4 regions of the Aminipila terrae genome follow, and region 4 is predicted to be linked to each of the others. Evidence: riboswitches for the same ligand, from Rfam matches in the RefSeq annotation. Region 4 holds a riboswitch; each other region holds the start of a gene.

Region 1 (3,716 bases), 800 kb from region 4:
TGTAGTTGCCATTGGTATTGGAGCGGTAGCATACGGAATGGTGCTGCTAAAAATAAAAGCTATAGAAGAAAATGAAATTGGTATGCTGCCAAAGGGTGAAGCTTTAGTTAAGTTACTTAGAAAATGTAAATTAGTATAAGAAATACCTGCGAAAAAGAGTTGGGGTGAACAGAAAGATTTTATCCTGTATTTGACAAAACGAAAGTTTATTGATAATATGATTTAGAGTAAAAATGAATAAATAAAAATAATGTATTTTATGTTCCGTTAGCAGATATACTGTTAATGGCCAAGATGGAACTCCGGTGAAAATCCGGGACGGTACCGCCGCTGTAAGCGAGGAGTTTTTAGCCAAAGCCCTGAAAAGGGGCAGTCACTGAGGAAACTTGGGAAGGCAGGCAAAAGATTATGATACGCAAGTCAGAAGACAAACATAAGAGTTAAACGTGCTTTTATGGAAAAAGATATAACCATAAGCAATGCGTAGGTTAGCGTGAGTTTAAGATACATTAAAATACAGTTGAAAACGGAACTGTGACTTGATTGGTCACAGTTTTTTTGTGAGTAAAGGAGGAAAGAAACGTGGAAGAATCATATACAAATTTAACCAGATTGTTTGTAAGGTTGATTAAAGAAAAAATTGAAGCAAGAGATACTACATTTTTAAAAGGTTGGCTGACATTAAATTCTGGATACCGAGAGCACTAGATTTCAAGTGTAACGAACAAGATAAACGGGTATGGCTTACCGCCTCAGATGGAAGGAAGTTTGTGCCAGCTTTTCTTCAGGGAGAATCCAGTTTACGAGGGTTTAAGGGAGAACAGCTTATACAAATACCATATAAAAGGCTGGTAGGTTTAGTAGCTGATTCAGGGGAGAAATAAACGGGATTGTTATTGCTCCTTTTGAAGAACACATTGTACTGGACAAAAATGTATTAGAAAATATTGATAGACAAACTACCCGTGTAATTCTGGAAAGGTGCTATTAATACATGGTTTTACGGATTAAAATGTAAATATCAAGGTCGAAAAAGAGAGAAAAATGACGATGAAATCAATAAAACAAATAATTGACAATAGGAAAATTTGTTGATAGGATGAAATAAAAAATAAAAGTGAAAATTTGGAAATTATGTATTATGTTCTGTTAACAGTAAATATGTTAATAGCTAAGATGGAACTCCGGTGAGATTCCGGGACGGTACCGCCGCTGTAAGTGTGGAGTCTGAGCCACAGCTCTTGTGAAGAGCAGCCACTGAGTGTATACTTGGGAAGGCAGGCAAAAGATGAAGATACACAAGTCAGAAGACAAACATAAATTTTAAGCATACCTCGGTAAAGGTGGGGGCTAACAACGCGCTTATAAAAAAGCGTGGTTTAGTGTCGGTTTAAAGTACATTAGAATACAGTTAAAAACGGAACTGTGACGATAAGCGTCACAGTTTTTTTAATGGATAAAAAGGGAAAACATCAAGTGTGAAGAGGAGAAAGAATAACATGGAAGAAAGAAATACAGAGTTAATTGATTTATTTAAGCAGCTGATAAATGAAAAATCTTCAGAAAGTGAGAATCAGTTTTTTAAGAGGCTTACTGAAACTACATTGTGGATACCTAGTCTGGGTAAAATCCAGGAAGATAACAGACAGAATTTTGCAATGCTTATGACTGGAGACGGGAAACAGTTTATTCCTGCTTTTTTACATAAGGAATCAAAACTAGGCAGATTTACAGAAGAGCAGCTTGTGCAGATACCCTATAGCAGACTTAAATATTTGGTAATTGACTCAGCTATTGAGATAAATGGTATTGTCATATCCCCATTTGAAGAAAACATTGTATTAGACAGGAAGATTATGGAAATTATTGATTCCCGTACAATGGGTATGATGCTGCGGAGAGAAGAACACTCGGGAAAGCTTAAGCTTCGGAAACCAGAGAAAGTTCCAGAAGGCTTAACAAGAAATTTAAAGCAGTTTTTTGCCAATAGTATTGAGGTGGAATCTGCTTGGATTTTAAAGGCTATAGGAGAGACTGAATGTGAAGAACATTGGATGCTGTTAGTTGATTTTTATGGAGAAAAAATAAAATTATTCCCTCAGGTAGCAGAAATAATGAAACCTTATATGAAACCAGGAGAAAAATTTGAATTAATACAGAAGTCACCTGAGTTTGATACAAACCAGCTAGAAACTACCAGAATTTATACAAGGTTAAGCAATAAAAATCTATTTTGACTTAAAAAGAAAAGGAAAAATGTTAACAGGTGTTTCTTACACTTGAAAATAAATTTACAGAAAGGGGAGGAATCTATACAGAGCTAGTTTGAATAAGGCTGATAAAACATAGGATAAATTTTAATTAAAAGTGGAGGTATTTAAGATGAAAAAGTTTTTAAACTCTAGAATCATGATGCTAGTTTTAGTTGTTGCCATGGTATTTGCCATGTCCGTAACTGCATTTGCTGATACAAACACGGTGAATGTAAAAGTGCAGTTTACGTCTCAGGGAAATCCCATTTGGAATACAAGTACACCAATAAATGTACCTATGGGTATTAACATAACTCTGGCAACAAAATCCTATTTTACAGCAGATCAGTTTAATTCTGCTACAATCAATCCTTTGGGGACAAAGTCATCCGTTATGGATGCTATTATTGCAGCAACAAAAACTTATATTCCTAACAAAGCCGTAACTACCGGTGTTGATTTAGCGCCAAAGTATGGAAATCCAGGTGCATATATTAAAGATGTAGGAAGCTATACCTCTTACAATCAGTATGATGAATACAAGGATGATAATGGACAGTGGTGGGGTGAATCTGTTGGAGCAGGCTGGAGTGCATATATTACACCAGCTGGTGGTACAGAAACATCTGCAGCTGAATACTTAAGCAGAATCCAGCTTCATGAGGGAGATAAAATCAGATTCGATTACAGTACTTATGATTACACTTGGAAGATTGACGGACCTACAACGAAGTAGTATTACTAAGATTTTATCCCAATATGGAAGACGGCAGATTTTTATAACTGCCGTCTCTTTTAGATATAATTTAAGATAAAAATCAGATTGAAATTCTAGAAAGGTTTTAGAATATGATAAAACGAAAAATAGCAGTGGTATTAATTGTTGTAATGCTGATATCACAGTTGGGTATGGGATTTAGTTTTGCAGAAAGTAAGCTAGAAAATGAGTCTGTAGAAAATCAGAATACTGTTCTTTTGGATAATGTGGAGATGGAACAATCAAACAAGGGAATATAGAGAAAGAAGCTACTAAAGATATTGGGGAAAATAAGGACACAGATAAGGAAAAAAATGAACAGATACAAGATGAGCATGAAAATAAAATTTCTGGAGAAACTGATATACAAAAAACAGGGGAAACAGATAATTCAGATATAAAGTCAAATGAAAAAATAAAGTTGCTGTCAGAAGAGGCACCACAGGAAGGAAACGTGCTGGAAAGTCAGCTGGATAAAGTGACAGCATATTATAAAAATTTGGGACAGGACACAGAACTCTCAACACCCATGGAAGGTGTAGCCCGTTTTGCGGTTGGCGAAAGAGCCAGTATGAAGGCTTTAAAAACAGCATCGCAGATGGAAGAGCAATACCATTTAAAATATCGTGAAATAAGTGACTTAAAATTTGGAGAAGCTAACGCTTCGGATACTTTATCTGAAACGACAAATGGAGTAAATGCGCAAA
Region 2 (3,716 bases), 1.4 Mb from region 4:
GCAGTATACTGTTCATCAATTTGTCCAAACCACAGCGTTACTTCAGATGAATCTGCAGGCCATAATAATTCTCCTGTATTATTAGGTATCGATGTCTCAGGCGGTGTCGGTGGCACATATCTTTCTCCTATTACATAAAAACTATCATTATCATTTCCAAAAGTCAGTACACCTCCGCTGTAAGCCATACCCTGCAATGCATAGGTCTCTCCAGGTGTCTGCCATACTTTTGCTCCATTGCTTCCATTGAAACAATAGCCTGCTCCAGTTCGAGAATTAGTAGTAAAATAGAGGTAATCTACTCCACCCTTTGTATATACTAATATAGAGCTTAGTACAGGTCCCGGTTCTGCGACGGAAGAAACTTCATGGTTTCCTGTTTTGGCTACCTTTTGGACGCCTCCGGCAGTAAATCCACTGTAGTAACCCACATAAATATTATCTCCTACTACTGTTGGAGTAGAAGTAGAGGTTCCTGCCAGCTGAGCTTTCCAGTCTAAAGTCGGGATTCCTTCTTCAGGAGTAAAGCTCCATAAATAACCACCCTGGCTGGTAAAGTAAAGATGTCCGTCTACCAGAGAAATAGTGCTGCGCACATTCCCTGATTCCACTCCTCCTACAGTTGACAAATTGATAACGCTCCCTTCCGAAGTATTGTCAAAATCATTACCTACCGGACGAGCATAAAGATATCCTTTGTCTCCACCAAAATAAACATAATTACCCTCTACTACAGCACCTGCCCGATAAAAGCCGCCATTGCCTGGATTAAAAGTTTTTAACTCCTCATTATCAAGATCATACTGATAATAAGTTCCTAAATAATGCCCTGACCATGTGCCGAAGTATAGATACTCTCCACTTTTCACAATAGGAGTGCCTATTACTGCATTATCTGGTATATTTAAGGACCATTCTGTAATAGGTTCTTCATCAATATTTGCTACTTTTGTAATAGAACTATTCTGTTCATACAACTGGCAATATTCAATCTCCACAGTATTACTGTCATTTTCTGAAATTTCATAGGTAAATTCCAAAATATTATTTGTCCCTGTATTTACAGCGGATTCGGCTGTTGAAAATTGTTGCCCAAACATTAGGTTAAAATAAAAACGTCCATCAATAAAATTGCAAGAGTTTAACGACTCACTTCCAACTATAGTTCCATTTAGCTTAGCAGTGATAGTCATATTCACATTGTTTCCGTTAATTTTTACACAGGTAGCAGAGCGATGAGTGTCACCCTTAGTCAGATTTACATTTGTCTGGGTCAAAGTAACAGTCTGATTACCCGATACGGTTACCTTTCCATCCTCCATGGCAGTCCCTGCAGAAGATACCGTCCAGCCGTCTGTTATGGCTCCTCCAGTCAATGCCAGCCCATCATTATAGGCTTTCTGATTATATCCTGATGCTCCCACATAAATGCATCGGTTATCAGTATCCAGGTAAGGAGAGGATAGTTGGATGCCTGAGCACTGTGTAATTTGCTTATCCCATACTACCTGTGGAGTAGATGCCGTGCAGTCAATTTTGGCTAGTCTGCCGCCACCTTTACCATATGCAGCTTTATACCCGTCATAAAGCACATATGCATAGGTATTTCCATTTCTAGTTTCCATGACAGGTACCGTATCTACTCCTGCAAATGGTTGTCGTTCTGCCCATGTCGACCCTATACTACCAGATCCGTTTTTAGGTAAATCTACACGAGTGACACTTGGACTTCCGCTAATTTCTGCTCCATCTGTCAAAATTCCGTTATGAATATCATTTCCCTGATAGGTTGGCCAGTCCATCCCATAGGCACTCAGACCTGTACTCATAACCATAGCTATAATCATAAGTACTGCCAATGATTTTCTTAGATTAAATGTCATTTTTCTTTTGTTCCTCCTGTTAAAATAATACACAAACACCTATACTGCAAGCTGCTGCAGCCACTTTTACAAAATGTTCCCCCTTTTGTTTTTGCCAACAAAAAAGGCTGTAGCAAATCTGCCACAGTCCATTTTCACTGTTTCTCTTTTATTTATTTTAAAAAATAAATTAAAAATACAATTCCCTGGTCATTTACCTCGTAACCAGTTACTATTTTAATCCATGCAGGCCTTCTGACTTACGTATCCACATTTCTGCCCTCTTCCCAAAAGCTTTATTTGCTTTCAGTGATGGTTTTTCATCTTGTATATGAATGGGCAGGAACTCCTCGTTTACAGCGGCGGGTCCGCGCCGGACTTTCACCGGCTTCCCTCTTAGCTGCCGGCTCCCGCCGACAGACATAGATATTTATTTAATTGAATAGCTCTCCTTGTCGAAATTTGTTTAATATTGTCGAAATTTCATAATTATATATGAAATGGAAATATTTATATTTTCATCAACTATAATATCACTTTAATTTCTATATTTCAACATTATTCTTAATTAAATATTTCTTATCTTTTTATCATGTACTGCTCATAAATTAAAACTGTTGAAAGGTTATATAACCATCCCCCGACAGTTTTAATTATCATGATGTTTCCTACAGCATCCGAATCTTATTCTAACTCAGTGTATGCCAATCCTCTTAAAACGTTCTACTTCTCTAATCTGTTGATTATATAAAAGTTTTGTAATAGTCTTAGTTCTTGCTAAGAAAGTCTAAAATTTAATCAGACCATTCCTATATCAACGGCCTGGGACACATCCTGATTTCATAAATGCTCCGATAAATTAATAATTTGATTTAACAGAAAGAGCATAAAAAAATTATATTATAATAATATTTATATGCGATAGATTCTGAGATTGAGATTTCCATTAATTTTGCCTCTTTGAAATAGTTTTTCCTACTCTTCTCAAACTAAAAAATACATTTAATCACTCCCTTTATTCGACATGATGCCTTATTTTTTTATGGTAGACTATATTATCCAATTTTAAGAAGGAGGTTTGTTATGGAAGACAGAGTATTGAAAAATCAAGAGCCTGCCGATGTGTTTTTCTATTTTGAAGAACTCAGCAAAATTCCCAGAGGTTCCGGCAACGAGCAGGCCGTTAGTGACTATTTGGTCTCTTTTGCAAAGGCTCATGGTCTGGAGGTCATGCAGGATGCAGCACTAAATGTGCTGATTAAAAAACCTGGCAGCCCAGGCTATGAAAACAGTCCCGGCGTGGTCATTCAAGGTCATATGGATATGGTCTGTGAAAAGGGCCCCGGTGTGCTCCACGATTTTTTAAGAGATCCGATTAATCTTCAGGTGCATGATGACATGATATATGCCACGGGCACTACGCTGGGGGCAGATGACGGTATTGCCGTTGCCATGGGGCTGGCTCTTTTGGCCGCCGAAGACATTCCCCACCCGCCATTAGAGCTATTAGTTACAACCTGTGAGGAGACGGGAATGGATGGAGCTCACGGACTGGACTCAAAATCCATCTCAGGTAGAACACTGATTAACATTGACTCAGAAGAAGAGGGTATTTTAACTGTCAGCTGTGCTGGAGGATGCATGGCCCGGATTAACATCCCCGTTTCCTGGGAGACTCCGGATACGAATATGAACTTTTTCTCCTTGACAGTGGAAGGCCTTCAAGGGGACATTCCGGAATGGAAATCCACAAAGGCAGAGCCAATGCAAATAAATTGCTTGCCCGCTTGCTGGATTATATGAATGCTAATTTATCTTTTACATTGTGCTCTATAGACGGTGGTTCTGCGCACA
Region 3 (3,716 bases), 1.5 Mb from region 4:
AGAAGAGAGCTTTTCTAACACTTCTTCCAGCATTTCTGCATTTAAGGGGTCAAGCCCTGCAGTAGGCTCATCAAATATGATGATTTCTGATTTCATAGCGATGATATCAGCAATGCTAACTCGTTTTTTTTCTCCACCACTAAGGTAATGGGGAGGCCGGTCTTTAAATTCAAGAATGTTCATATACTTTAAGGCTTCTTCAACACGTTCTAAAACTTCCTCTTTTGGCAATTTTAGATTCATAGGACCAAATCCCACTTCTGCCAAAACAGTAGAAGCAATGATTTGATTATCTGCATCCTGAAACACAATACCGATATTTTTACGAAGCTCTTTTAAGTTTTTTTTGTTAATAGGGGTTCCCCTATAAAAAATCTGGCCTTCGTCAGGCTTAAGAACACCATTAGTATTAAGGAAAAAGGTAGATTTTCCAGCACCATTTGAACCGACAACAGCAATTTTTTCACCTTCATAGATATCCAGACTGATATCATTCAGGGCGGTCTTTCCGTTTCCATAGCAATAATGTAAATTCTGAATTTGTAAAATCGGATTTTTCATAATGACCCTTTCTATTGCGTGATGTACCATAGTACTAAAAGAAAAAATATAAATATCATTGCTGCGATAACTTGTTTTGCACTAACATTTTGTGTTTCCTCCAGAATCATAAATTCGCCATCATAGCATCTGGATTCCATGGCATCATAATAGGCATTAGACTTTTTCATTGAAACAATCAGCATATTGCTTGCAACTTTTCCGAATGTACTCCAAGAGGTTTTCAAATCACAGAAACCCAGACGTGAATCTGCAGAATTTCTGATGTTAATGTTTACGTCTATCAGAATAAATATGTAACGATAAGTCATCATCATCAATTCTATAAATAGCTTGGGCACATGTGCTCTTTCAATCACACAGATTATTTCGGTTGATGGTGTCGACAAAGCCATCATTTCCATAGAGCTGATTGCAGCAAAAACCTTTAGGATTAAAAAGCACATAATCTTCAAACTCTTCTCTGAAGTGAAAATATAAAAGAGTCCCAGATTCAGATTGTATTGGCCAATAGGCTGAGTGGACAAGTCAATTCCTATAGTAACCGTACCAAGAAGAATGAAGGTAATGGGAATTGTCAGCACCGACAAATATGAAAGTACTGGAAGCCCACCCTTTACTATCGTCAGATACGCCATGGATACAATTACTGCAATAGACACATAGGGATTATTTAGCGCAATGCATAAGATTAATGTCAAAGCAGAAAAAGATACCTTAAAAGTTGGATTCCAATGTCTTATTCCAGAATTGTAAGCGTAAAAGTCGATGCAGGAACCTTCTCCGTGTTTATGTCCGATTTTATGGTGTTTATGATGCTCTCTGTTTTTAGAAATGATGTGTTTCTCCATTGTTATTATCCTCAATCATTACAGCTTCAAAAATGTAGGCAAATTTTATCCAGTATGCATCTTTTAAAATAAAAAAAGACTGCAGCTTTCGCTACAGCCCGTTTTTCTGTAAAACACAATAAAAATATAAACCGATCTCCCATCGGATTACATGGAATTTTATGCAGGTCTTCTGGCTTACGTATCAACATCATCTTCCGATCTTCCCAAAACTTATGTTTCAGTGATCTTCCTTTTCGGAACAGGATTCTGACTCCTCGATTACAGCGGCGGGACCGCGCAGGACTGACACCTGCTTCCCTCTTAGCCGTCAAACGCATTTGACGGAACACAAAATATCTATTTAGTTGCATGATGATATTATCACTTCTGACTTTTAATGTCAAGCATGGGGAAATACTTAAAGTTAAAATAATACTGCATAGTTGACAAAAGAGGAATAAGTGTTATAGTTTTCATATCCCCCTGGGGGATATGAAAACTATAACACAGAAGAATATATAGACAGATTATATACTAATTTTATGAATATAAGGGAGGCAGAAATAAAAATGAAGAAATGGATAATGGAAGAGGATAAACTAAATTTAATATTTGTTATCATATCCGGGATTGCTCTGCTGGTCAGCTTATCCCATTTACTAAGAGGAAGTCTTGGATTTGATTCAGCATGGATTGCAATTGTGCTGTGTGGAATACCGATTCTTTTAGGAGCCATTAAAGGATTAGTAGTGGATCATGATATAAAGGCTGATGTTCTTGTTTCAATTGCTTTAGTAGCATCCGTGTGTATCGGTGAGTATTTTGCTGCCGGAGAAGTTGCATTTATCATGGCTATTGGTACTCTTCTTGAAAACGGCACTTCAAGGAAAGCAAATGAAGGCATAGAAAGATTGATTAAGTTAACCCCGAAGACTGCACGAGTGCTTAAGGATGGTACGGAGAAAATCATTCCAGCGGACCAGGTGAACATTAATGATATTTTGCTGGTTCTGGCAGGGGAGACAATTCCTGTTGACGGCGTTATTGCGTCAGGGGAGACTTCCATTGATCAATCGGTCATGACAGGGGAATCCCTACCCATAGATAAGACTGTTGGAGATGCAGTAACCAGCGGAACGGTGAACCAGTATGGGACGTTTACTATGAGAGCCACTAAAGTAGGGAAGGACAGTTCTCTGCAGAGGATGATTCAAATGGTGAAAGAGGCAGAGGCCAATAAAGCCCCTATCATAACCCTTGCAGACAGATGGGCTACGTGGATGGTCTGGGCGGCACTGGGAGCAGCGGTTATTACGGGGGCTGTTACAGGAGAACTGATTCGTGCAGTAACCGTTCTGGTTGTGTTCTGCCCTTGTGCATTTATTTTAGCTACGCCAACGGCAATTCTGGCTGGCATTGGCAATGCAACAACCTATGGCATTATTATCCGCTCTGGAGACGCTCTGGAGCGCTTTTCTAAAGTGAAACATATAGCTTTTGACAAGACAGGAACCCTGACTCATGGGAAACTCAACGTTATGGCAGTAAAGAGCTTTAATGATTGTATTACAGAAGAAAAGTTATTATACTATGCAGCCTCTGCAGAGCAGCGCTCGGAACACCCTATAGGAAAATCTATTGTTTCATATTATCAGTCAATATGTCATACCATGTGTGAACCGCAAGAATTCTCTCTTTTAGCAGGTCAGGGAGTGAGAGCATTTGTAGACGGACAGGAAGTGATGGCAGGAAAACCTGATTTATTGAAAACAGAAGGAATCACCATACCTGAAAAGATTCAGAAGGCTGCCACTGATTACTCAGAGAAAGGGGCTACAATCGTTTACATAGGCATCAATAAAGAAACTGCGGGATTTATCGTACTGTCTGATACGGTAAGGGAAGATGCAGCAGCCATGATTTCAAAATTAAAAGAGCTACATATGGAGCCGATTCTTCTTACAGGAGACAATGCTTCTGCAGCCCAGTATATTTCAGAGCTGGTATCCATTTCAAAGGTAAAATCAGATCTTCTCCCAGAAGATAAAATGAACGAACTTAAACGTTATAATCAAAAAGATGAACCGGTTTGTATGGTAGGGGATGGAATCAATGATGCACTTGCTTTGAAGTCCGCTTATGCAGGGGTAGCCATGGGTGGTATAGGAAGTGACATTGCTGTTGAGGCTGCAGATGCAGTATTGGTCAGTGATGATATACAGCGCATCCCATATCTCATTAAAATTTCTCAAAAAACAATGAAAAAAATAAATGTAAACATAGTGTTCTCCATGAGCCTGAACTTCCTGGCAGTTTTGTTGT
Region 4 (3,716 bases):
TTAAAGAATTTTTCCAGAATCATACCTGTATAGTCTTTATATGCCAGTAAATTCAATTCAGCCTTACAAAAATTCTTCAGTTTATCAAAGGTTGTGTTGCAAAGGAACCTGCAGTTTACTGTTATATTCATCTGCTTTAAATATTCTTCAATTATTTGAAAATTACTTTCTGTATTTTTAGCAACAACCTTCTCAAATACGATGTTTACTATTTTTTTCTCAGGTTTAACGCTTTTATCTATGATCTGAGTTGCCAGTTCTGTATAGCATAAGAGCATCCCCTGTAAATAATCCCCTGACAAATTCCCGTCAGATTTTACCGTAAGTATTGGAATATCTTTGTCTGCTAAATCTTTTACCCGGTCAATGTCATCTCCTATGATACCAGCAGGACAAGAGCTTATCACGATGATAGCCTTAGGTTGCTGTTTGTTTATATCCTTTATTTTCTTAGTAAGTTTTTCCATGCCCCCAAAAATCATATCTGTTTCGTTCATATCTGTACATTGAAAATTAGGTGATATAGAAACAGGCATCAGCGCTCCCCGTTCAAAGAGTCTGCGCCTGCCAGAGGAACTGATACTTTGATAGGATAAATAGGCACAGTTCTTAGGCGCATGTGCCAGTATTACAGCATCCCGGATATGGATACTCATAGTCATAGCGCCATTAAATGCACACCCGTGCAAAGGTTCATTTCGAATAACATTCTTTGATAAATATCTGTTTAATGACGTAACTTCATCTTTGACTGAATGATTTTCGCTGTTTACGGTTATACCCTGATGATTTTCGCTGTTTACGGTTATACCCTGATGATTTTCGCTTTCTTTTGTTTCTGAATCACATTTGCTAAACGGTTTCTTATAGTCAGCCTTTACGGTCTGGTAAATAACGGCTTCCAATTCATCGTCTGAAAGAGGATTTGCCTCATACATTGGAACACCATCAATTATATTTCTGCTTAAAGACTTAAAGATGTCATAAATCTTTTGTTCTTCATCTTGAATATCTGCTCCTTTATTTAGCTTCATTTTGCGAGAAATAAGTTCTACAACCGTAATATTTTTTCTTTCTGCCTGGGCAAAAACATTGCTTCTTGGAATTTTAGCACATACAGGCAGTCCCACTGCTGCTGCAAAAGCATAAACTTTTCTGTCTTCATCTTCAATATTACGGGAATTATATAACAGGCCGGCTACTCTGTACTTGCCATTTTCATAATTCTTTATCCCTCTGAGAATATTATTGGCTGCATACATTGCCATATATTCTCCAGAGGTCACTAAAAAAATAGTATCCGCATATTCTCTTCGTATAGGAACAGCAAACCCCCCACACACAACGTCACCCAAAACATCGTACAAAGTTATCTCATATTCTTCCTTAACCCTGAACTGCTCCAGAAGTTCAAAAGATGTAATAATTCCTCTTCCTGCGCACCCAACTCCAGGCTCAGGCCCTCCTGCTTCTACACACCCAACAGAACCATATCCCTCAAACAATATGTCTTCTTTTTTATAATCTAACGCTCCTGTTGTTTTGATATAGTCTAAAATCGTTGTTATCTTTCTCCCGTTTAACAGAAGTCTGGTTGAATCATGCTTTGGATCACAGCCGATTTGTAATACCCGCTTTCCTGAGTCAGCAAGTGCCGCTGATATATTTGCGCTAAGCGTAGATTTTCCAATACCACCCTTCCCATAAATAGCTATTTCATTTTTCATTAGTACCTCCATACCTTGCTAAAGACTTGTTGAGTTCAGATTTAAGCAATTTATAAAACCTTTATTCTTACATACCTGCCATCAAAAACCGGAATACCTGGATTAAATTCAACAGGTTTACTGAAAAGTGGTCCATCACATACAAAGGTATGGTATTCGCCATTCTCACCGCATGCATCAACACCCTCTGACTTTAGCTCTGCCACAAGCTCTCTTGTCAGCTGTTTTCCTATATATTTTGCATCCATTTTCTGTGTATCTATAACGGTGATATAAGTTATAAATCCACTGTCTATAAAATCATAAACCACCTGCTCCCTGGATTTTTTCCAAAGGGGAAGCAAAGGCTTTATATCTGCATTGTTACATCTATCTGTGTTCCACGCCAGATGTTCTTCTATATCTATATCTCCAAAGACACAGACTTCTGCACCTTTAGCTCTCTCTTCTTTTAAGACTCTTTCAAAGTTCATTTCGTAATCTTTGCCTGAGGTTCTTATTAGTCTTATAGGTATTTGTAAAGAATCACAAAGCCTTTCTATCATTTTTTCGTCAATGCCGTGAAACCACGTTTTGTTTTTATCTTCATTATATGTCATTATTAAACTTTGAGGTTCAAACCCCATGAGAATTGCTTTATATATAGCTAGGGTGCTGTCTTTGCCACTGCTGTATGATCCTGTAAATTTCGTATTACTTTTCAATTCCATCTGCCTCCTCCATTATGATGATTTCTGTTTATAAAGCTTACATCGATTCTGCCTGATGACATACAAAAAGCTGTAACATTACTGTTACAGCCGTTTTTCTGCAATTATTAATTTTGTAGAACTCCGTGGGATACCCACCCTTGTTCAAGCCCTCCGAAATTACCCGTCGAAGACTTTTGAAAATTTATGCAGGTCTTCTGGCTCATGGGTCATCATTCCCTTCAACCTTCCCAAGCTAAAAGCTCAGTGGTATATCATTCATGAGGATTAAAAGCCTCATAAACTCAATCTGATGGAACTCTTCATATACAGCGGCGGGGACCGCGCAGGACTTTTACCTGCTTCCCTCTTAGTCTGCAGATAACAAAGAATAGTTGGTTGTTATCTATGGGCAGAACATAAATTTCTATTTATTTGTTACTTTATGCTATCATTTTCCCTATTAACTGTCAACATAGTTTGATCAGAGGGACTCTATATTTTTTAAGGCACCCTGAATGTCTGAATAAACTAAGGGCTGCATACTGCTGTTATACATTTGAGGATTTGCTTTACGTAAAGCACTGCAAATGCATTCTTTTAATTCTGGCTTATATTTAACAATGTCTGGCAGCGTCTTAATACACTGTCTTGCTGTAATGGGCTTATCATCCATTATATGTTTCAGATATTCGTCAATAACCTCGTCCACTTTGAAATCATTATCCCATCTGGCATTGGCAGCAATTAAAATCAATCCTCTTGTCCTGACGTAAGAGTTTAAATCATCCAGCATTTCCACAAATGTATCAAAATAAGGGTAGACAGCATCTGATTCAGCACTCACAGCTTCCAGCTGTTTTAAGCATTGATATGCAGATTTATTATCTTTATCTTTTAAACCACAAACCAACTCATTGATATGGTTCATTACACTCACCTTCTTTTTTACTGATCAGACGAAGTAATAATCACTCGTCTTGCATCTGCATCCCATTTTACATCCGCACCCAGATTTTCTGATACAAACCTCAATGGAACCAGCGTAAAATCACTTTGTATAAGAGGTGCCGTATCCAGGGAAACTTTAGAACCATTTACATAGGCCACCTGACTTCCGATACTTACACTGACTTCTTTACCATGGATGCTGGCAGAAGCAGTCTTTGCTTTATTATCCCATTTTACCTGGGCACCTAAAGATTCAAAAATCTTTCTCATAGGAACCATAGTCCGTTGATTTTTCATAATCGGTTCACAATCAAAATATAACTCTACCCCATCTAAATATACGGTAATT

The links. A riboswitch is a leader RNA that binds a small molecule or an ion and turns the genes downstream of it on or off. The one in region 4 is predicted to bind cobalamin.
Region 1: it holds a riboswitch for cobalamin, as region 4 does, so the genes downstream of both, Ami3637_RS02530 (enhanced serine sensitivity protein SseB C-terminal domain-containing protein) here and Ami3637_RS15755 (Dph6-related ATP pyrophosphatase) in region 4, are expected to answer to the same signal.
Region 2: it holds a riboswitch for cobalamin, as region 4 does, so the genes downstream of both, Ami3637_RS08900 (hypothetical protein) here and Ami3637_RS15755 (Dph6-related ATP pyrophosphatase) in region 4, are expected to answer to the same signal.
Region 3: it holds a riboswitch for cobalamin, as region 4 does, so the genes downstream of both, cbiQ (cobalt ECF transporter T component CbiQ) here and Ami3637_RS15755 (Dph6-related ATP pyrophosphatase) in region 4, are expected to answer to the same signal.

The regions. Positions count from the first base shown of each region.
Region 1 is NZ_CP047591.1:545,898-549,613, reverse strand. Features, by position in the region: gene Ami3637_RS02535 (polysaccharide biosynthesis protein) at 1-139, shown strand, start outside; cobalamin riboswitch at 243-451, shown strand; gene Ami3637_RS17790 (hypothetical protein) at 583-708, shown strand; cobalamin riboswitch at 1,125-1,334, shown strand; gene Ami3637_RS02530 (enhanced serine sensitivity protein SseB C-terminal domain-containing protein) at 1,500-2,237, shown strand; gene Ami3637_RS02525 (hypothetical protein) at 2,383-2,988, shown strand; gene Ami3637_RS02520 (hypothetical protein) at 3,102-3,269, shown strand; gene Ami3637_RS02515 (hypothetical protein) at 3,431-3,716, shown strand, end outside.
Region 2 is NZ_CP047591.1:1,858,414-1,862,129, reverse strand. Features, by position in the region: gene Ami3637_RS08900 (hypothetical protein) at 1-1,883, opposite strand, end outside; cobalamin riboswitch at 2,091-2,303, opposite strand; gene Ami3637_RS18555 (M20/M25/M40 family metallo-hydrolase) at 2,946-3,665, shown strand; gene Ami3637_RS18550 (peptidase dimerization domain-containing protein) at 3,602-3,716, shown strand, end outside.
Region 3 is NZ_CP047591.1:1,767,164-1,770,879, forward strand. Features, by position in the region: gene Ami3637_RS08435 (energy-coupling factor ABC transporter ATP-binding protein) at 1-561, opposite strand, end outside; gene cbiQ (cobalt ECF transporter T component CbiQ) at 573-1,412, opposite strand; cobalamin riboswitch at 1,558-1,761, opposite strand; gene Ami3637_RS08445 (heavy metal translocating P-type ATPase) at 1,964-3,716, shown strand, end outside.
Region 4 is NZ_CP047591.1:3,259,327-3,263,042, reverse strand. Features, by position in the region: gene Ami3637_RS15760 (nitrogenase component 1) at 1-1,727, opposite strand, end outside; gene Ami3637_RS15755 (Dph6-related ATP pyrophosphatase) at 1,778-2,437, opposite strand; cobalamin riboswitch at 2,608-2,851, opposite strand; gene Ami3637_RS15750 (SufBD protein) at 2,901-3,347, opposite strand; gene Ami3637_RS15745 (stalk domain-containing protein) at 3,365-3,716, opposite strand, start outside.